Regions from separate parts of the Puia sp. genome, predicted to be linked through region 2. Evidence: riboswitches for the same ligand, from Rfam matches in the RefSeq annotation. Region 2 holds a riboswitch; the other holds the start of a gene.
What was found. A riboswitch is a leader RNA that binds a small molecule or an ion and turns the genes downstream of it on or off. The one in region 2 is predicted to bind cobalamin.

Region 1 (10,280 bases), on a different contig from region 2:
TTATCGGTCTCGACGATCTATGTCTATTTTAAAAACAAGGAGGATCTCCTTTTTCAACTGACGCTGCAATTGCGGACCGAGCAGTTGAGTCAGAGTATCCGCGGATTGAAGGAAGACATGTCCTTTGAAGAGGGGTTGCGGTTACAGTGGCAGAACCGGTTTGATTATTTTGTGGCGCATCCGCTGAATATACAGGCGGTGGAACGCCTGAAGTACACCCCGCAATTCCACCGGACCACTCCGCAGCTGATCAAGACCTTTCAGCCGGACCTGGGTAAGTTCATGGAGAACGCGATAAAGCGCGGCGAACTGGCGGGGATGCCGTTTGAGGTATATTGGGCGATCGCTTTCGCGCCGCTTTATTCGCTGATCGAGTTTCATGCGGCGGGGGGAAGCTATGCCAGTGACAAATTTCGCATTACGCCTGAGTTGATCGGGGAAGCGGTAAGAAGGATTGCGATGGCGTTGAGGGGGGAGTAGTTATCCGGGCAGGTAAATGCTGATCTTTCGGATTATTAGTACTTATATTTAGCTTTTCATATTGTCTATGACAACGTTTCTTTACATCCTTCTATTGGCAATAGTTTTGCCGGCCCCGTTCTTATTCTTTTTGTATATATACATTACAGTTGAAAAGAAGGCTAAAGGGATCATTGAGCTGCTTCCCGATGACGCCAAAGCCAAATATACGGATGTCCGAATCTGGTTTAAGGGATATGACATGATGAAAAGAATAAACCGATATCAGATCGATCCGCTTAAGTCATTGTATACTTATAATTTGGCAGACGTGATTGTTTTTAATGGCGGCATCGTTGTGATCGGAAAGATAAAGGTGTTCGGAAGGGTTCGGCTACTTTCACCTTTTGCCATTTGCCGGCCTGGTGCTGGAGCCCGGCTGCAAATGGTCCGCGATCGCGTAACTTACCTTGGTGCGGAGGTTGTTGAACAGGATGTTGAGATCAAATTCCATGATCAAGACTACACCAATAACATCACCTTGGTAATAAAGAAGGCAGGCGGAGAGCTTTATTCGGATATTAATTCAAACTTTATATCGTAAGACGATCAATCCGGGTTTCAATTTTCGCGAATCGATCAATTGCAGCTGGCTGCGATGATCCACATTTGCGAACAAGGCCTTTCCGCTGCCCAGGATCGTGGGATTCAGCTCGAGCCTTATTTCATCCAGCACTCCGAGATTGATGAGGGTGGAAGCGAAATTGGCGCCGCCCCACGCGATGATGTTCTTGCCTGGCTGTTTTTTGAGGTTCGCAATCTCTTCTTTTACATCGTGAGAGACTTTGGTGTTTTTCCAGTCGGGTTTAAAATCGCCCTTTGTGAAAACGATGTGTTGGGTTTTGTCGGCCAGCTTCGCGAATTTCAGCTCGTTTCCTTCACTGGCGGGGTTTTTCAGCACTGATTGCCAGTATGAGGAATATAGCGGGTACATTTTTCTTCCCAGCAAATACGTATCGGCCGTCTCAAGGTCGTTAAACATGTCTTCCCATTCTTCGTCGCTTGACTGCAGCCAATCCGCTTCATCATTGGGGCCTGCCACGTAACCGTCGAGCGTTATTTGCATCGAGAGTATTAGTTTTCTTTGGTTCATAGCGGACACTTTTTTACTTCAGTAAATATCACAACCATCCCATTCCCCGTTCCACCTTCCGTTTATAGCAAGCCGTCTCTTCCTTCTTGATCCCAAACATCCCGCACGCTCTATCGAGGGTATGCTCCATCAGATAGATCGGCCGCTCGGACAGCACCATCCTGAACGGCCGCAGGTTCGGCTTGCGGGGGATCTGCTTTTTATTAGTTATGCCTTTTTCCATGGCCAAAATCGGGTGGTACGTAAAATTACCATTTAAAGCCATTGCAAACAAACTTCCGGCAAGGCTCATGATTTTCTTCCTCTTCCCTTGCGTTGTCTTTCTCCGGGCGAGTTTGTCGGGTCGCCGATGCCAATTGTCCAGAAGGTGACGCCGCCCGGGTTGCGCTTACGGCGGCGCCAAACCGGCTGGCATAGGTGGAAGTGGTGAAAGTGATAGTCAAAGGGTTAAAAATTGTGAGGAAAACGAACAGTAGCGTATATTTATGTGTGGCACGCCACGTCATGTTCTTGTATTATCATAACTGCAAAATGAAAAGAACTATTTTCTTTTGGCTGCTGAGCCTGTATGCAATTCCCGCTTTTGCACAATCCAAATTAGCCGATAGCCTGAAGCTGTTGCTTCAAAAAGAAGAACAGGATACCAATCGGGTACTGCTTCTGGCAGAGATCGGGACAAGTTATCTTTTTGAAAAACCTGAAATAGGATTCACTTATGCGGAACAGGGTCTTGAGTTATCACGGACTATCAACTATAAAAGAGGTGAGATTACGTGTCTTAATGGGTTGGGGCACCTCAACAGAGTGAGTGGAAATTATATCGCAGGCATAAAATACCATATGCAAGCGTTGCAAATTTCTGAAACGATAAACGACCAAAGCGGCGTAGCGTTATCCTATTTCGGAATTGCGGGGAATTATGAGGACGAAAAGGATTACAAAGAAGCATTACTATATTACAAAAAAATTAAGCAAATAGAAGAGTCTTTGAATAGTAGGGAGGGCCTGGGAGGTGTTGGGTTAAGCATGGGATTGTGTTACTTACATGAGGGACAACTTGATTCCGCACTTAAATATGAACAAAATGCCTATGAGATGCTAATGAATTCCCGGGGAGAAACCATTGCTATCGCCCGCCTTGCCAGTGTTCATACAGCCATGAACAACTATGATGTAGCATTAAGTTTTTACCGAATGGGTATCCCTATTGCCATTGCAACCTCCGACAACAATGCGCTGACAGAATTGTATTCGGGTATTTTTACGTTATTTCAAAAGCGGCAGCTATACGATTCCTGTATATATTATGGAAAGAAGGAATTGGAAGCAGCGGACAAGTCTGGCAGCCCCGCAGCAATAGCAGCCGCGTGTTCGGATTTGTTTGCAATCTATAAAAAAATTAATGCGGGGGATAGCGCCCTTAAATATCTCGAGTTGGCTGCGGTTACAAAAGACACATTGATAACACAGGAAAAAATAAAGCAACAGCAACTTCTTTCTTTCCAGGAAGAAAGCCGCCAACATGAAAAGCAGGCTGAGCTTAAGGCTGCTGCCGAAAAACGAAAACAGGACATTCAATTTGCCGCTATTGCCGTTGGCATTATATCTTTAATTCTCCTGTTCTTTCTACTCAGCCGCAACATTATGAATGCAAATTGGATAAGGTTTTTAGGTGTTCTTGCATTGCTTGTGAGCTTTGACTTCATTAACTTACTTCTTCATCCCTATCTTTCCGATTATGCGAATGACTCGCCCATATTGATGTTATGTGCATTAGTAATTATAAGTGCGATATTGATCCCCTTGCATCATAAAATAGAGAAATGGGTTATTGAGAAAATGGTGGAGAAAAATAAAGCTATACGGTTGGCGGCGGCCAGGAAGACAATTGAAAAGCTGGAAAAGAAATAAAGATGTAGGTAAGGCTGGGCACTATTGGAGTTGATGTATGAAATTATCTATATTTATGGGATATGGCAGAAGAAAAGATCATCAAACACGCGGGTGATGCGGCCCGGGCACTGCTCAAAAAAGAGCATTCGTGGAAGAAGAAGCTGCGGGAATTCTTTTTCGAGATCTTTATCATCGTTGTCGCGGTGAGCATCACGCTTTGGTTCCACAACTGGAACGATCATCTGCACGAGCAGCGGCTGGCCAGGGATTTCCTGGTGGGCATCCGGGCTGACCTGAAAGTAACGGCCGACAAGCTGGCGGAACACCGGCATGACTACCAGCACACCCTGGATTACTATGACGCCATCTGGAAGCAGATCAGCGAGAACCGGATCGACAAAGCGTATATGGATAGTCTCAGCGGCAACCTGACCAATATGGTGGGTTTTACTTTCGACAACAGCCGTTTCGAAAGTTTTAAATCCTCCGGCAACTTAAGGCTGATCGAGAACCAACCGCTGATGCAGAATATCACCAGGATGTTTACGGTAACACTGCCCGATCGCGTGGCCTCCGACCGGATGATCTTCGAGGAACGGCGTAACCAGTATATCACCTATATCGGTACCCGAACGCCCTTCGGCCCCCGGGGTAATTCGCTGATCTCGGGCTATACGAATGACCCGGCGATCCGATTTCAGATCATGTGGCAGCGGGATCTGCTGAATGAAATGAAAGATCAGAAATTGCTGGTGGCGGAGGAGGTCGGGAAGCTAATGGCCGAAATAGACGCGGAACTAAAAAGATAGTTATGGCTTTGCCCGCAAAATTTCGTATATTGCGCCTTGTAACCATGTATAAACCTTTGCATTGGTTGCTTTTTAAGGTAAATTATGACAATCGAACAGATCGAAAAATTCATCGGCGGCGGAGAAGACGTCAAACAGCAAGCTAATATCTTCTTCAAGACAAGAGGTACCGTAGAAGGGGTTTTTATCAAAACCGCGGATTATTCCGAGTTGAAGAAGAAGAACTTCTGGCGGATAGTTTCTGTGAAGCATATCGCCGAATTCCGGAAATCAAACGACATCAACCTGTCCCGGATCTTCAACGGCGCTGAATTTACCAAGCTTTCGCAGAAAGGATAGTCTAATAATCCTTCTTTCTCACCACTGAGCCTAGCTTCCCCGAAGCATAGCGGCTACTTTTTTCCCTGCATTTCTATCCATTTTTTCGTTGATTCGGTTCATAACGTTTTAATAATCAAATGTTATGAGCCTTTTCCTATTGTATTGACCAGAAAAATATTTGCACAACCAGATGGTTGTATTTATATTTGGCAACCAAATGGTTGTATTATGATAGAACGGAGAGATGTCTTTCAGGCAATTGCCGATCCCACGAGACGGATAATTATTCAGAAGCTGTCACGCGGCCCTCTGAACCTGGCAGGGATCATCAAGGAATTTGGCGTTAGCCGGCAGGCGATTGCCAAACACATCAAAGTGCTTGATGAATGCGGCATGATCACCGTCACGCAAAAAGGGCGGGAACAAATTTGCGAAGCCCGGCTCAACAAACTCGATGAAGTCGCCGACTGGGTAACCGAATCCCGGAAACTGTGGAACCAACGATTTGACAAGCTGGATCAATTCCTTGATGAACTCGATAAATAAAAAACTACCCAAATGGAAGATCGCGTCAGTAATAACGAAGTTTTTATAGAAAAGATCTTTAACGCCAGTCCTGAAAAGGTTTTTAGCGCATGGACCGATCCCGGGAAACTGGTGAAATGGTTTGCGCCCGATGGGTGTACCGTGTATTTCAAAAAGCTTGTCATTGAAACAGGCGGCCGGTTTCACTCGTGTGTCACCAATCCCCGATTCGGCGACTGTTGGTGCATCGGTGAATACAAAGAGATCGTACCTGGCCGGAAGATCGTATTTACCATGATCAATGCAGATGAGAACGGTAACCCCATCAACCCTGCGGAAATCGGGATGGACCCCGATTGGCCGGGGCAAACGCTGGTTACCGTGACCTTTGCGGAGGAAAACGGGAAAACAAAGATGCAATTACGGCAAACGGTCTCGCAGGAATTGGCCAAACGAACGGGCGCCTACCCAGGCTGGCTGCAAATGTTGAACAATATGCAAATCTTACTCGATCAAAACTAACTAATCATGAAAAGGACAATCTTTCTGGCTGTTTTGGCATTGCTGACCGGATCGGCGTTCCAACACACCAGCCGGTCCGTTGAAAAGGGTTATTCGGAGGTCAACGGGATTAAAATGTATTATGAGATCTATGGGCAAGGCGAACCGCTTGTATTGATCCACGGCGGCGGCTCGACCCTTGAAACCACCTTCGGAAGGGTCATTCCCATGCTTGCCAGGAGATATAAAGTCATTGCCATGGACCTGCAGGCACACGGCCGCACAAGCGACAGAAATGCGCCGGAGTCATTCACACAGGATGCCGAGGATGTCGTAACCCTTCTGAAAAATCTTCATATTGCCAAAGCCGATCTTTTCGGTTTCAGCAACGGTGGAACAACGACCGTTCAAATCGCTATTCACCACCCGGAAATGGTCGATAAGCTGATCCTTGGGTCTGCGCTTTGTAAACGCGACGGAGTGCCTGCACCCTTTTGGGATTTTATGAAACATGCGCAGCTGGCGAACATGCCCAGGGAGCTGAAAGAAGCCTATTTGAAAGTTTCCGGCAACCCCGCAGGGCTGCAAATCATGCATGATAAGGATGCGGCAAGGATGGTCAATTTTAAGGATATCCCTGACGAACAGATCAAATCCATCAAAGCACCAACGTTGATCATCATTGGCGACAGAGACGTAATCACCTCTGAACATGCCATCGAGATGCACCGGTTCATTACCAACTCGCAACTGGCGATCATCCCGGGGGTACACGGGGAATATATTGGCGAAATAACGACACTGGGAACCGGTTCTAAAGAAGCAAATTTCGTTATCCCGATGATCGAAGGTTTCCTCGATCGATGACTGGGTCGCCCCGCGCCGTTATCTAGTTCTATTTGACCGTGACCTTTGACAGATCGGCTCCCATGCCCTTGAGGAAGGCGTAGGTCAGCTTATCCATCGTGGCGCCATCGAAGCGGATGGTTTTGATACTGCGGTAATACTTATTGGTAATGGCGTACGGTGCGCGGAAGGAGACATTGGTGAGTATCGCGCCATTGAATGTTGCGTCGCCGAGCGCGGTGTTGTGAAACCTGACATTCATAAAGGTCTGGCCATCGAGACATAGTCCGCGCATGTCGGAGTCGGCGAAGTCCACGCCATCGAAGACACAGTTCTCAAAGACCGTTTTCCGGAGATCGGTCTTTGTCAATTTTGCTTCGGTCAGCTTTGCCGCCGCGAATTTTGCCCGGGTGAGCGCCGACTTGCTGAACTCGGTGCGTACGAGAATGGACTTGTCGAAATGCGTATCGGAGAGATCGCTGGCGGACAGCGTGCAATCGGTCAGGTTTGCCCCGTCGAAATTGGCTTCCCGGACATCACTGGCGTTAAACGAGCTGCCGGTCAGATCTGCACCCGAGAAATCGGAACCGCGCAATGCACTCCCATGAAACTTCCTTTTGTGCGCGACAATGCCTGCGAAGTCGCTATTGGGCAGGTTACTCCCGTTGAAGTTCATGAGCAAAGACGGCTCCGGCGTGGGTTGGTCCGCGATGGCCTGCTCCGGCTCGCGGGATGGGGCGGCGACCCCGGTCGATCTTCCAGTGGCTTTTTCGGCTTCTCCCGATGGAAAGTTCTCTGAAAAATAATTAAGGTCAACGCCCAGGATCGCTGCCAGGCGGTTAAGGGTAGGGAGGTCGGGGATGGATTCGCCGCGTTCCCATTTCCCCACTGCTTGCGGGCTAATGAATAGCCGCTGAGCCAGTTGCGCCTGGGAGATATTTATCCCCTTGCGCGCTTTGGCAATTTTGTTGCCGATGATCGAAGATTCCATAGTTACTTTTTTTTGCTTTGTTTGGACACGACAAAGATATTTCGAGTTATCCCTCAAATCAGCAAAAAAGCGACAACTATTAGTTGTTGTACCGCTACTCCTGGTTGTTTTTCAACAACCTGCGGTAGTATCTGCCGGAATGGCCCGTTTTTGATCGGGCGGAATTTCCTATATTTGCGATGGAGTTCTTTCTATATTTCTTCATCATGCGGTGGAGGTCCCCGGGTAATACCGGGGTTAATAGGGAATTGTGTGTAAATCACAAGCTGTCCCGCAACTGTAAGTAACACAAGGTTTTTGCCTACCTGAGTCCACTGTCCCCCGGGGATGGGAAGGACGGCAAAAATGTTACTAGCCAGGAGACCTGCCTTTACCGTATTGACTATGCTTTCGTGGAATGAGGCAAATGGTCAGTTGATGGATCCGCTTGGGTGGCGTGTGCAATGCCGGCCGGGGGACCCTATTCTGCTGTCTCACCTTTTTCTACGATTCCATAGCTGGATATAGCCGGGGCTTTTAATTGATCAATTCATTTAAAAAGCAACAGCATGCAAACACACAACCTAGGCTACCCGAGGATTGGCAGCCGACGGGAGCTTAAAAAAGCATCCGAACAGTATTGGGCCGGCAAGCTCTCCGCAGAGCAATTGATGACGACCGGTAAAGAGATCCGCCTGTTTAACTGGCGGCTTCAAAAAGACGCGGGGATCGACCTGATCCCTGTCGGAGATTTTTCGTTTTATGACCAGGTGCTGGACACCAGCCTGATGGTGGGCGCTATTCCGACCCGCTATCATACCCTGATGCAGGAAAAGCAGTTGAAGGATGTCGACCTGCTTTTCGCCATGGCGAGGGGCTATCAGAAAGATGGGTTCGACATTACCGCCATGGAGATGACGAAATGGTTTGACACGAATTATCATTATATCGTCGCTGAATTCGTGGCGAATCAGACCTTTTCGCTTTTCAGCAATAAACTCGTCAATGAGGTGCGGGAGGCGAAAGAAGCCGGCATCCCCGCCAAGCCCGTGTTGCTGGGACCTGTTTCCTATCTGTTGTTGGGCAAAGAGAAAGAACCCGGATTCCACCGGCTGGAGTTGATCAAACGGCTGCTGCCCGTCTATCTGGAGGTGCTGAAGAAACTGGACGATGCGGGAGTCTATTACGTTCAGCTGGATGAACCCTGCCTGGCGCTGGACCTTACGGAGGCCGAGCGGCAGGTGTTTGTAAAGACCTATCGGGAGATCAAGGCGAAGTTCCCCGATCTGCATATCATCCTGGCCAGCTATTTCGAATGTTATGGTAACAACCTGTCTACCGTGCTGGAATTGCCGGTGCAGATCCTCCATCTGGACCTGGTGCGCTGTCCTTCGCAGCTGGATGATATCCTTGTTAATGCATCTTTTGTCAACAGTGCGACGCGGCTTTCGCTGGGCGTCGTCGACGGACGGAATATCTGGAAGAACGATTTCCAGCAGTCGGTGCACCTGATCAACAAGGCTGTTGCAAAGATCGGCAGGGAAAGGATCTTGATCGCTCCCTCCTGTTCGCTGCTACACAGCCCCTGCGACCTGGACCTGGAATCGGACGAGAAGGTGCTGACACCAGAGATGAAACAATGGATGTCTTTTGCCAATCAAAAGATACGGGAGGTGGTCACGCTGAAACAACTGACGTCCGGCGAGCCGGGTGCGGCAACGGACAAAGCCTGGAGAGAGAATGTCGCGGCGACCAATAGCCGGCGGACCAGCGCGCTGATCCATAAGGTGGTGGTGAAACAGCGGGTGGCGGCGATCGCGGCCGGGGATGCTCGTCGTACCCATGAATTTGCGGAGCGGAAACTGCGGCAGCGGGAGTTGTTGAAACTGCCGGCTTTCCCGACGACGACCATCGGATCGTTCCCACAGACCCCCGAAGTGCGGAATGTCCGCGCCAGGCTGAAGAAAGGCGAGATCAGCCCGGCCGAATACGATGCTTTTGTAGAGAAGGAAACCGAGGCGGCCATCCGCTGGCAGGAATCCATCGGCATCGACGTGCTGGTGCATGGGGAGTTTGAGCGCAACGATATGGTCGAATATTTTGGCGAGCAACTGGACGGCTTTGTCTTTACGAGCAATGGCTGGGTCCAGAGCTATGGAAGCCGCTGCGTCAAGCCGCCGGTCATTTTCGGGGACGTATCGCGGCCCAGGCCTATGACGGTGCGCTGGTCGGGGTATGCGCAATCGCTCACGAAGAAATGGGTGAAGGGCATGCTGACCGGTCCGGTGACGATCCTGCAATGGTCGTTTGTGCGCAACGATCAGCCGCGAAGCGAGACCTGTGCGCAGATCGCGCTGGCGATCCGCGACGAGGTGGTCGACCTCGAAAAGGCGGGGATCCGGGTCATCCAGATCGACGAACCGGCGATCCGCGAGGGATTGCCGCTACGGAAAGAGAACTGGAAGGAGTACCTGGATTGGGCGGTACGGGCGTTTCGCATCTCCGCGAGCGGCGTTGAAGATGCGACGCAGGTCCACACGCATATGTGTTATTCCGAGTTCAACGATATCATCGACAGCATTGCGGACATGGATGCGGATGTCATCACGATCGAATGTTCGCGGTCGCAGATGGAGCTGCTGGAGGCGTTTGCGGAATTCAAATACCCGAACGAGATCGGACCGGGGGTGTATGATATCCATTCGCCGCGGGTGCCGTCGAAGATGGAGATGGTCGCGCTGATGGAGAAGGCCAGGGCGGTGGTGCCTGCCGATCAGCTGTGGGTGAATCCCGATTGCGGCCT
Region 2 (10,280 bases):
ACCTGCCAGCACTGCGGTACAGGCCTTTGGCACCCGGATCTTGTCGATGATATACCGCCAGGTCTCGTCCCCGGTGGAGGAGGAGAAAAGGATATGAAAGACCTCCCGCAAAGGGATGCGCACCGCGCCTGCCGAAAGATCCAGCAGGAGGGCCAGCAGCAACAAGAGAAAGAGGCCGACAAAACGTCCTTTCAGCGCGATACTCATTTCAGCTGTTTATAGTAGTACAACGTATCCTGCGGCAGGGCATCGGGGTGCAGGATACGGATGAGATCGGCCAGCACCCGCTGGGGATTCGCCGCACCCGACTCCCAATAATCATTGGACCCGATATCATTTACCCGCCGGTTGAAATTATAGACGGCGCCGGTCTTAAAGGAATGGAAGTCCGCAAACCGGCTATCTTTCTCCGCGATCTCTTTGCGGCTGTCCACATAACCGACGTTGAACCAGAAATCGGCCTTCAGGGCGATGGGAATGACGGCTTCCACATTCAGGGCGAGGCTGCCGATCCCTTTGGTGGCCGACCAGCTATAGTCGGCGCCGGCATCCCGGAGGAATTGCGCCATATAGCTTTCGCCCGCCGGCGTATACCAAACGCCTTTCCAGGGCATCGCGATAATGACCGAGGGTTTTTTCTTTGCGGCGCTGCCGATCGCGGCCAACGCAAGATAAGTCCTTTCCACGCTGTCAAACTTTTTCCCGATCTCTGCTTCCCTGTCGATCAGCGCAGCGAACAGCTTTGCCCATTCGGCGCGGCCAAGCGGTGTCGTTTCCAGCCACTCAGCGTCGGGTAGGACAGGGATGCCGGCATCGGTCAAGGTCTTATACTGGCCATAGGCGGCATCGGGATTGGTCGAGGTGATGACCACCCCCGGATGCATGGCAATCACCAGTTCGTTATTGGTATTCCCGTCGATGCCTACCTGTTTGATCCTGCCCGTGCGGATGTGTTCGCGGACGATGGGGGCATTGACATATTGAAAGTTGCCGAGTCCCGTGATCCTGTCGGCTGCGCCGGCGAAATCCGCCAACCCGATATGGATCGAAGAAAGCACGGTCATCGACCGGACAGGAGTGTGGATCACCGGGATCCCCGGGCGACCGGCGGGCGGGGTCTGGCCTTCGTCCACCAGCAGGTAGCGCAGGGTATCGATCCGGCCCGCGGCCCGGTTCAGGATGCTGACTTCGCGGTAGCCATTGCGGTTGTCGATCCGGAAGCCATGTGCATATTTCAACACGGTATGACCGGCGGCGGGCCGGTCGATATTGGTGGAATTCGAATCCGTGGCGTGGCCGGCCGGTTGCTGTGACTGGCCACAGCCGAAGGCAAACAGGGTTACCAATAGGGAAAAACGAAGGAGGCCGGGGCTTCCGGGGTTTCTGGACATAGCGTCTTTTGCTTTTTTGAGGTGTCCAGCCTGCCTTTTACCCGAAAGCCGGCTGATGGATGATCCTGGCAGGTCTTCTGGCTTGTGCCGGGCCCGTATACCTTCCCATTCCGGTTTGGCGGAATAGTGGTTAGAAGTTGGACGGGACCCCAGACTGGCACTTACAGCTACGGGTATAGCGCCGGTTTCTCACCGGTCTTCCCTTTCAAGCCGCCAACGGCGGCACCAGGATCGTGGTAAAACTAATGCATTCTGCGCGAAAAATGGCGGCGGTCCGTCAAAAACGGACACGGAAACGCCGCCGGCGGCCCGTGTTGGTTCTCAGCTATTGATCTGCTGCTACCTATCTGACTGTTTTACGGCCCGCGAAGCGGGCCGTATTTTTTTGTAGCTTGCGGGCCAGCTTTGATCGAATAACATGAGTATCCGAAAAATTTTGTTGACGTCGCTTGGTGAAAAAAGATACCTGTCCCTTTTGTCCAACAGCTTCCAGCTTTTATATCCCACGGGAATGCTGGGCAAGGACTACCAGGATATCTACTTTCTTAAAAAATTCATCCGGAGCGGGGATTGGTGTATCGATATCGGCGCCCATCTGGGCTATTTTACGATGGAGCTCAGCCGGCTTGTCAAACCCGGGGGGAAGGTGTTTGCCGTGGAGCCGATGAGCAAGTTCAACAGCGTGCTGGGCAAGCTGCTGGCCTCACACAAGGCGCAGAATGTCACCTTATATCCTGTTGCCCTGGGCGGAGACGGTGAATTCGTCGAAATGGGTATCCCCGAGGTGGGTCAGAAAAAGCGTTTTGCTTATGCCCGGGTGATGGAATCCAGCCCGCAGCTGCAATATGTCGAATCGGAGAAAGTAAAGAACTGGCAGGGAGACCAGCTGTTCAAAGACATAACGAGACTCGACTTCGTCAAGTGCGATGTCGAGGGGCTGGAGTTCAAGGTCATGTCCTCGATGATCGGGACGATCCGGAAGTATCAGCCGATCCTGTTGTGCGAATTCTTCGACCGGGACGAACGCATCCGGTTGTTCGAATTGTTACAGTCGATGGGATATCAACTCTTCAAGCTTGAAGGCGGGAAATGGCGGGCGATCGACGTTTATGCGGAAGGTGGTGTCATCTCTCAAAACAATTACTTTATTCCCCCCGCCCGGCGCGAGCAATTTCGTTCGCTGTTTGCTTAAAGCGCGTAATTGACGGAGATGCCTGCAAAATAATTCCTGCCCGGCGCGACATTATAATAACGGCCGGCGGCCGCGTTGAAATCATTTCCCAGGCTATACTTTGTATTTCCGGCATTGTCGACGGCCGTATAGACATCGAACTTCAGCTTTCCCAATACCCGCCGGTAGCCCAGGCGGCCTCCCAGCAAGCTATATGATCCGGCAAAGGCCGTATTGGCATCGTTTAGTGCGACCCGGGTGGAATACGTATAGGTCATATTGAGGTATAGGCCTGCCCGCAGCGCCATATCCAGTCCCGTTACTACCAGCTGCGGCGGCACGCTGGGCAGGCGGTGGCCGGAGAAGCTGGACGTATCCTGGATGAAACTGCTGTAGTGGAAGTCATGCCAGGTGTCGCTGACAAAGACCCGCAGATCGGAAACAAACGCTTTCGGCTGATCGATGACCCGGTAAGAAAGAAAGGTCTCGAGCCCGTGCTGATCGGTACTGCCGGCGTTGACGGAATACATCACGCCGCTGGAATCGATCCGCTGAACGATGGCATTGCGGATATGGAAGGAAAACGCATCGATGTCGAAGAAAAGCCTTCCGTTGAGGAGGCTGCCGCGGGCGCCGAGTTCGTAGTCGATGCCGTCCTCGGGTTGAAGCGGGGGGCCTACGACGCCATTGCTTTTTTCTATCTCGGAAACGGTCGGTGTGGAAAAGCCGCGGGAGGCGCTTGCATAGACGGAAATGTCGGGAGTGATCCGCTTCAACAGGGCGATACGCGGTGCAAACTTGTTATCAAAGCGAACCGGAACCATCACCGGAGGTATCGAGGAGACGCGGGTGATATCGAGGGCCGACTTGTTGAAACTTCCGCCCAGGGTGAGTGTCCAGCCGTCCTGCATCCGAAGATCGGCCTGGGCGAAGGTGAACCAGGTCCAGTTGTTGAGTTTATCATCGGTTTGCAGTGCACCTTCGACGCCCAGCTTGTTGAGGTAGTCCCGGGTCTCGAAAAATCCTTTCTGTGCTTCGGCGCCGAAGTTGACCTGCAGATTACCGATACCCAGTTCACTCTTATACTGAAAGGCCGTCCTGCCGCCGAAATGCGGTTCCTGCCGGTATTCATAGACCCGGATGCCGGGGTTTGTGAAATCGGTGTAGGCGCCATAGACCGAACTCGTATTCTGCCAGTGGGCATTGAAATGATATTCGTTGCTGATGCCGGCCGTAAAATTCTTTTGGAAGATGGCGGCCTGCGCCTGGATCGCTCCGGGCTGGGTGCCGACGGGCGGCCGGGCCATCCTTGCGTTGGAGTCGTACTCGGCCTGGTTTAGCCCACCCGGCGTCTGATAGTAGAGGTCGCCATAGAGCATGTATGCATGGATCGTTTGTTTTTCGCTGGTCTTTATCTGTGTCTCCCAGGTGGCGATGTCGCGGCGCATCCGGGTCTGCTGGCGGTAGCCGTCGCTGGTCTGATGCGAATAGGCGAAGTGATTGCGATGGTCGTTGTCACCGGTTCGCAAGTCGACATTAAAGCTATTTGTCGCAAGGTGCTTTGTGTCGTAGGCATAATTGCCGGCCGTATAGTCCGCGCTGACCCCTTTTTCCCAAACCGCCGGCATCCCGCTGATGAGTACGGCGCCGCCGATGCCTGCGCCGTAGAGACTGCCGGCGGTTCCTTTAATGATCTCGAGAGACTGGATATTATAAAATCCCAGTTGATTGAGGTAGGTGTTGCCGCCGGGATCGGTGAGCGGGATCTCGTTCCAGTAGATCTTTATATCTCTGACCCCAAAGGGCGAGCGCAGACTGCTGCCGCGGATATTGAGGCGGTAGCTGCCGGGTGAACGTTCTTCCATACGGACGCCCGGGGCCATGTTCAGGGCCGGGAGGATGCTGCCGTTGCCAAAGCGGTTGAGAGCGGCTTTGTTGATGATGTTCACCGGTGCGCCTACTTCGGTCAATTTGCGGTTCTGTTCATATGCTTTTACGACAACCTCGGAAAGCGGCCGCGTATCGGATGAATCGGTCAAAAAGGAAGATGCAGGAAGATGCTGCGCTGACAGGGACAGGAAGCAGGAGGAAAGGATAAGCAGCAGGACGTAGTTTTTTTTCATCCGATAGGAATGTCAAAAATGGACCACAGGTCCATTGGCCGAAGGCCAGTTAATAATGATTTTACCAGGAGGGCTTATTTTTCCGGAAAAGCCCTCCGGCAAAACAAATTTAGGCTATCTTCAAATGGTTTATGAGTAAAAAGCAGCTGAATCTCTTCGATCTGAGCATGATCGTTGTCAGTTTGGTGATCGGCATGGGCATCTTTCGTACCCCCGCTGTGGCGGCGGAACGGGCCGGAACATCTTCGGTTTTCTTCCTGGCCTGGGGGATCGGCGGCGTTGTCGCCTTGTGCGGGGCGTTGACCTATGCGGAGATCGGTTCCCGTTATCCGGTTACCGGAGGTTACTATAAGATCTTTTCCCTTGGCTATCATCCTTCGCTGGCGTTTTCTATCAACTGTATCGAGTTGGTCTCCAACGCGGGTTCCATTGCCGCGGTGGGGGTTGTGGGTGCAGAATACATCGGGCATTTCTTTTATTCCGGGGAAGTGCCGCCGCTCTTCCGGGGTGGGGTGACGGCAGCGGCGGTCCTTGTTTTCTATGTCGTCAATCTGCTTGGGCTGAAGATGAGCAGCCGGGTGCAGAACGTGTTGACCATGATCAAGCTGCTGATGATCCTGACGCTGCTTGCGTCGCTGTTCGGATCGCATCCGATCCCGGCCCCGGCAAAGATGGCGGCGGCTCCCGATCCTTCGACAGGATTCTTCAAATTGCTGGGCTATGCCCTTGTTGCCGTCTCCTTTAGTTATGGCGGCTATCAGCAGACCATCAATTTCGGCGGCGAGGTGCAGCGGCCGGGCCGGACGATCCCCCGCGGTATCGGGATCGGCATCTTCATTATCATCACGGTCTATCTATCGCTCAACTTTGTCTATGTAAAGGTGATCGGATTCGAGAACCTGCGCGGGGCGGATTCCATTGCCGCACAGCTGATGCTGCATCTCTTCGGGCCGGTAGGCGATACGATCCTGCGCTGTCTGATGTTTCTTTCCGTCCTGGCCTATGTCAATGTTTCGGTGATGAGCAACCCGCGGGTGATGTATGCCATGAGTACCGAGGGCATCCTTCCTGCCGTTTTCCGGAAGACGACCCCGAAGCATGGGGTCATTCTCTGGAGCCTCACCGCATTTTCGGCGACCATCATCCTCAGTCTGGTGTTCACCACGGCCGTGGAGAAAATGATCAACTATACGATCTTCCTCGACAGTATCGCCTTTGTTTTTTCTTCGGGTACCATTTTTATTCTGCGGCGCCGGCGCATGGGGGAGGACCGGGAAATTTACCGCATGAAAGGGTATCCATGGATTCCGATTTTCTTCATGCTGGCCTACAGCTGTGTGACGGTCAGCATTGCCGTCAATGATCCCGGCGCTGCGGGATATTGCCTCCTGATCTTTCTTGGATTTTTCATTTTATATTTCATTCTGAAGTCGACCCTGCGGCCCGTGGCGCCGGCTTCCGAGCAATAGTATATGGACATTTCGTATATCATCAATGAACTGGGCGAGGACAGGGACAGGGGACGCCGGAGGCGTACCGGCCGAAGGCCAGACATAAGACAATTCCGGATCAAATTTGCAACATGGATATCTCTTATATAATAAACGAATTAGGCGAGGACAGGGAATTTTACTTCAATGCGGTCGCTCCGCCCATCATTCAGACCAGCAATTTCAAGGTCGACAAGGTCGACGAGCTGAGGGCGCTTTTCGAGGACGAATACAGCGGCTATCTGTACAGTCGCGGGATCAACCCGACCGTGGATATCCTGCGGAAGAAGCTGGCGGCGCTGGACGGGGCTGAGGACAGTCTTGTCTTTAACAGCGGTGCTTCGGCGATCTTTGCCGGGGTGCTTGCCAATGTAAAGGCCGGCGATCATATCGTATCGGTAGAAAAACCCTATACCTGGGCCCAGCGGATGTTCGACGTGATCCTTCCGCGGTTTGGGGTAACGACCACCTATATCGACGGCACCCAGATCGAAAACTTCGAACGGGCCATCCTCCCCAATACAGCGCTCATCTATCTTGAGTCGCCCAACTCCTGGGATTACAAGCTGCAGGATCTGAAGGCGGTGGCCGAATTGGCCCGGAGCGAAGGGATCGTGACGATCATCGATAACAGCTACTGTACGCCGCTGTACCAGCGGCCGATCACGCTGGGGATCGATCTGGCGATGCAAACCGCGACAAAATATATTGGCGGCCACAGCGATACGGTGGGCGGGGTGCTTTCCGGCTCTTCGGCGATGATCAAAAAGATCTTCGCCAGTGAATTCTCCAATACCGGCAGCGGGATCATGCCCTTTAACGCCTGGCTGCTGATCCGGGGACTGCGGACCCTGCCGGCCCGGCTGGACAGGATCACCCAGACGACGCGGAAGGTCGCCGCCTGGCTGAAGTCGCATCCCCGGGTGGAGGCCATCCTTTTTCCTTTTGACGAGTCATTCCCGCAATTCCAACTGGCGCGGCAGCAGATGCAGGGGGCGTGTGGCCTGTTGAGCTTCTATGTCCGGGCCCGTTCCCGGGATGAAATTGTAACTTTTTGCGAGTCCCTGAAACATATATTTATGGCGGTCAGCTGGGGTGGGCACGAGTCCCTGATCCTGCCCAAATGCGCATCGCTGACGGCCGCGCAATTCGATCCCGCGGTGAGGGAGCACCGGATGCTCCGGCTTTATACCGGGCTGGAAGAGGCGGATTATCTGATCCGCGATCTGGAACAGGCCTTCCTCACGGCGTGGTAGCGTTTATACCCCAGGCCGGGCCGGGCGTATAAACCGGATTCCCATCCGCTTTTTTTTATAAATTTGTCTCTATGAGCATGAAAAAACTACTGCTGCTAACCTTAACCCTGTCCTCCCTCTACTCACCCCTAACCGGTCTTGCCCAGGACAAATGGGATCTGCGGCGGTGTGTAGATTATGCTGTAGCCAATAATATCTCTGTGAAGCAAGCCGATGTACAGGCGCGGCTCGCCAAGCTGACGCTCGAGCAGAGTCAGTGGAACCAGATACCGACCCTGGGGCTGGGAAGCCAGTTCGGGGTTAAATCGGGGAACACGCAAAACCCCAATAATTTTACGCTCAGCACACAAACTTATGCGCTCAACAACTACCAGCTCCAGACCAGCGTCACCGCTTTCAACTTTTTAAGCCTGCGCCGTGCCGTGGAAGCGAGCCGGCTTTCCTGGCAGGCGGCCCTGGCCAATACGGACCGGACAAAGAACGATATCTCCCTGAACGTCGCCAACGCCTACCTGCAGGTAGTGCTTTCTATGGAACAGACCGAGGCCTCGCAACTGCAGCTACATCTCTCGCAAAACCAGCTGGACATCACCCGTAAACAGGTGAAGGCCGGCTCCCTGCCTGAACTCAACGCCGCGGAGCTGGAAGCCCAGGTGGCGCAGGACAGCGCGACCTATATCAACAGTAAGGGAAATATCCAGCTGAACATCCTGCAGTTGAAGGCCTATATGGACCTTGACGCGTCTTTTCCCTTCGATGTCTATGCGCCGCCGGTGGAGGATATCCCCATCGAGCAGATTGCCGATCTTCAACCGGAGGCTGTGTATTCCCTGGCGCTTGCCAACCAGCCGCTGCAAAAATATGATGCCCTCAACATCGCTTCCGCCCGCAAGACGGTAGCCAGCAACAAGGGAGCCATGTATCCCACGTTGTCGGTGATCGGGCAGCTCGGCGCCGGCTGGATCAGCAATTTCCCCGAACCCGATTTCAACAAGACCCCCCTGCTTAGTGTGGATACGCTGTATGCACTGCACCAGGTCGGCTCCAACGCCGTCTTTACACAGACCAACGTTGCGGTGGCAACGAAGCAAAAGCCTTTCTTTCCACAGCTGCGGCAAACGTTTAACCAATTCGTGGGGATCAATCTCAACATTCCGATCCTCCAGAACGGCACCCTGCATATCAACTATGCGAGGTCGAAGCTCAACCTCCGCAACCTCGAATTGCAGCGCGACCAGGACAACCTCACGCTCAAGCAGAATATCTACCAGGCCTACACCGCCGCTATTACGGCGCTCCAGAAATTCGAGGCCAACAAGATCTCGGTGACTGCCACCCAAAAAAGCTTTGAGTACTCGCAAAAGCGGTACAATGTCGGGATGCTGAACACCATCGATCTGCTCACCAATCAAAATAATTTTTTCAACGCCCGGATCAATCTCCTCAGCAGTCAGTTCGACTATGTCTTCAAAATGAAGGTGCTGGAATACTACAAGGGACTGGGTATAAAACTGACAAAACAATAACCTCATGAATAAACAAGTGCTTCGCATCATTATCATCCTTGTGGCCGTGATCCTGCTGATCGTCGTGCTAAAGGCGGCAGGCGCATTCGGAAAGGATGAAGGGACGCGTGTCTCCTCCGAAAAGGTCGTTCGCCGCAATATCACGGAGATTGTCCCGGCCAGCGGTAAGATCTACCCGGAGAAGGAGGTAAAGATCAGCCCTGACGTTTCCGGCGAAGTAGTGGAGCTTGGCATTACCCAGGAAGGCGACAGCGTTCACAAGGGCCAGATGCTGGCCAGGGTATATGCGGACATCCTCACCAACCAACGGGATCAGGCCGCGGCCCAGGTGAGTCAGCAACAGGCGCTTGTTTCCAACATGGAGGAACAGCTGCCGGGATTGAAGGCTTCGATGGAGACGGCCAAGAAGACCCTCGACCGTACAAAGCAGCTGCTCGATGAGAAAGTCGTCTCCGTCTCCGAATATGAGACGGCGGAAAATACCTATCGCACCGCAACAGCCAACTATATGGCTGCCCAGCAAAGCGTTCGCGGTAATGCCGCCGGCGCCACCAGCGCCCGGTACAACCTCGATGTCGCCGCCAAGAATCTGAGCCGGAGCACGGTGGTCTCCCCTATTGAAGGGGTCGTGTCCCTTTTGAGCATCAAGAAAGGCGAAAGAGTGGTCGGCAACTCGATGATGGCCGGCACCGAAATGATGCGGGTTGCCGATATGAGCAAGATCGAGGCCATTGTCGATGTCGGCGAGAACGATATCCCCAAGGTTCACCTCGGGGATTCGGCGCTGATCACGGTGGACGCCTACAATAACCGCAAGTTCAAGGGCCTCGTCACCCAGATTGCCAGCAGCGTAACCAATGCGGCCGGCGTTGCAACGACGACCGTATCGACCAATGACGTAACCAACTATAAGGTTCATATCCGGCTTTCCCCGGACTCGTATAAGGACCTGATCGATCCGGCCAGACCGAGAAACTTCCCTTTCCGGCCGGGGATGAGCGCCAGCGCGGATATCCAGACCAATACACACGCCAATGTCCTTGCCGTGCCGATCAATGCGGTCGCTGTACGGGAAAAGAACACGGACAAAGCCGTGGTGGGTAATTCGGATGAATCGGGCAGCGACAATAAGAACGAGACCAAGGTCAACACCGCCAATTCACAGGATCTCGATGAGGTTGTTTTCCTGCACCAGCCGGGCGACACTGTCCGCAAAGTGAAGGTTCGCACGGATATCCAGGACATCAATTATATCGAAGTGGTCGACGGCGTGAAAGAGGGGGATGAGGTGATCACGGGTCCTTACAGCGTCGTCAGCAAGAC

Region 1: it holds a riboswitch for cobalamin, as region 2 does, so the genes downstream of both, metE (5-methyltetrahydropteroyltriglutamate--homocysteine S-methyltransferase) here and VGM48_RS12810 (ABC transporter substrate-binding protein) in region 2, are expected to answer to the same signal.

What each region holds. Positions count from the first base shown of each region.
Region 1 covers NZ_DASYCH010000138.1:3,461-13,740, reverse strand. The annotation lists gene VGM48_RS24775 (TetR/AcrR family transcriptional regulator) at 1-480, shown strand, start outside; gene VGM48_RS24770 (hypothetical protein) at 548-1,063, shown strand; gene VGM48_RS24765 (dihydrofolate reductase family protein) at 1,046-1,612, opposite strand; gene VGM48_RS24760 (hypothetical protein) at 1,641-1,835, opposite strand; gene VGM48_RS24755 (tetratricopeptide repeat protein) at 2,144-3,523, shown strand; gene VGM48_RS24750 (hypothetical protein) at 3,586-4,314, shown strand; gene VGM48_RS24745 (short-chain dehydrogenase) at 4,399-4,653, shown strand; gene VGM48_RS24740 (metalloregulator ArsR/SmtB family transcription factor) at 4,864-5,181, shown strand; gene VGM48_RS24735 (SRPBCC domain-containing protein) at 5,194-5,682, shown strand; gene VGM48_RS24730 (alpha/beta hydrolase) at 5,689-6,528, shown strand; gene VGM48_RS24725 (pentapeptide repeat-containing protein) at 6,557-7,498, opposite strand; cobalamin riboswitch at 7,697-7,884, shown strand; gene metE (5-methyltetrahydropteroyltriglutamate--homocysteine S-methyltransferase) at 8,047-10,280, shown strand, end outside.
Region 2 covers NZ_DASYCH010000062.1:146,303-156,582, forward strand. The annotation lists gene VGM48_RS12805 (iron ABC transporter permease) at 1-207, opposite strand, end outside; gene VGM48_RS12810 (ABC transporter substrate-binding protein) at 204-1,391, opposite strand; cobalamin riboswitch at 1,442-1,636, opposite strand; gene VGM48_RS12815 (FkbM family methyltransferase) at 1,810-2,583, shown strand; gene VGM48_RS12820 (TonB-dependent receptor) at 2,580-4,685, opposite strand; gene VGM48_RS12825 (APC family permease) at 4,817-6,154, shown strand; gene VGM48_RS12830 (aminotransferase class I/II-fold pyridoxal phosphate-dependent enzyme) at 6,268-7,431, shown strand; gene VGM48_RS12835 (TolC family protein) at 7,509-8,957, shown strand; gene VGM48_RS12840 (efflux RND transporter periplasmic adaptor subunit) at 8,962-10,280, shown strand, end outside.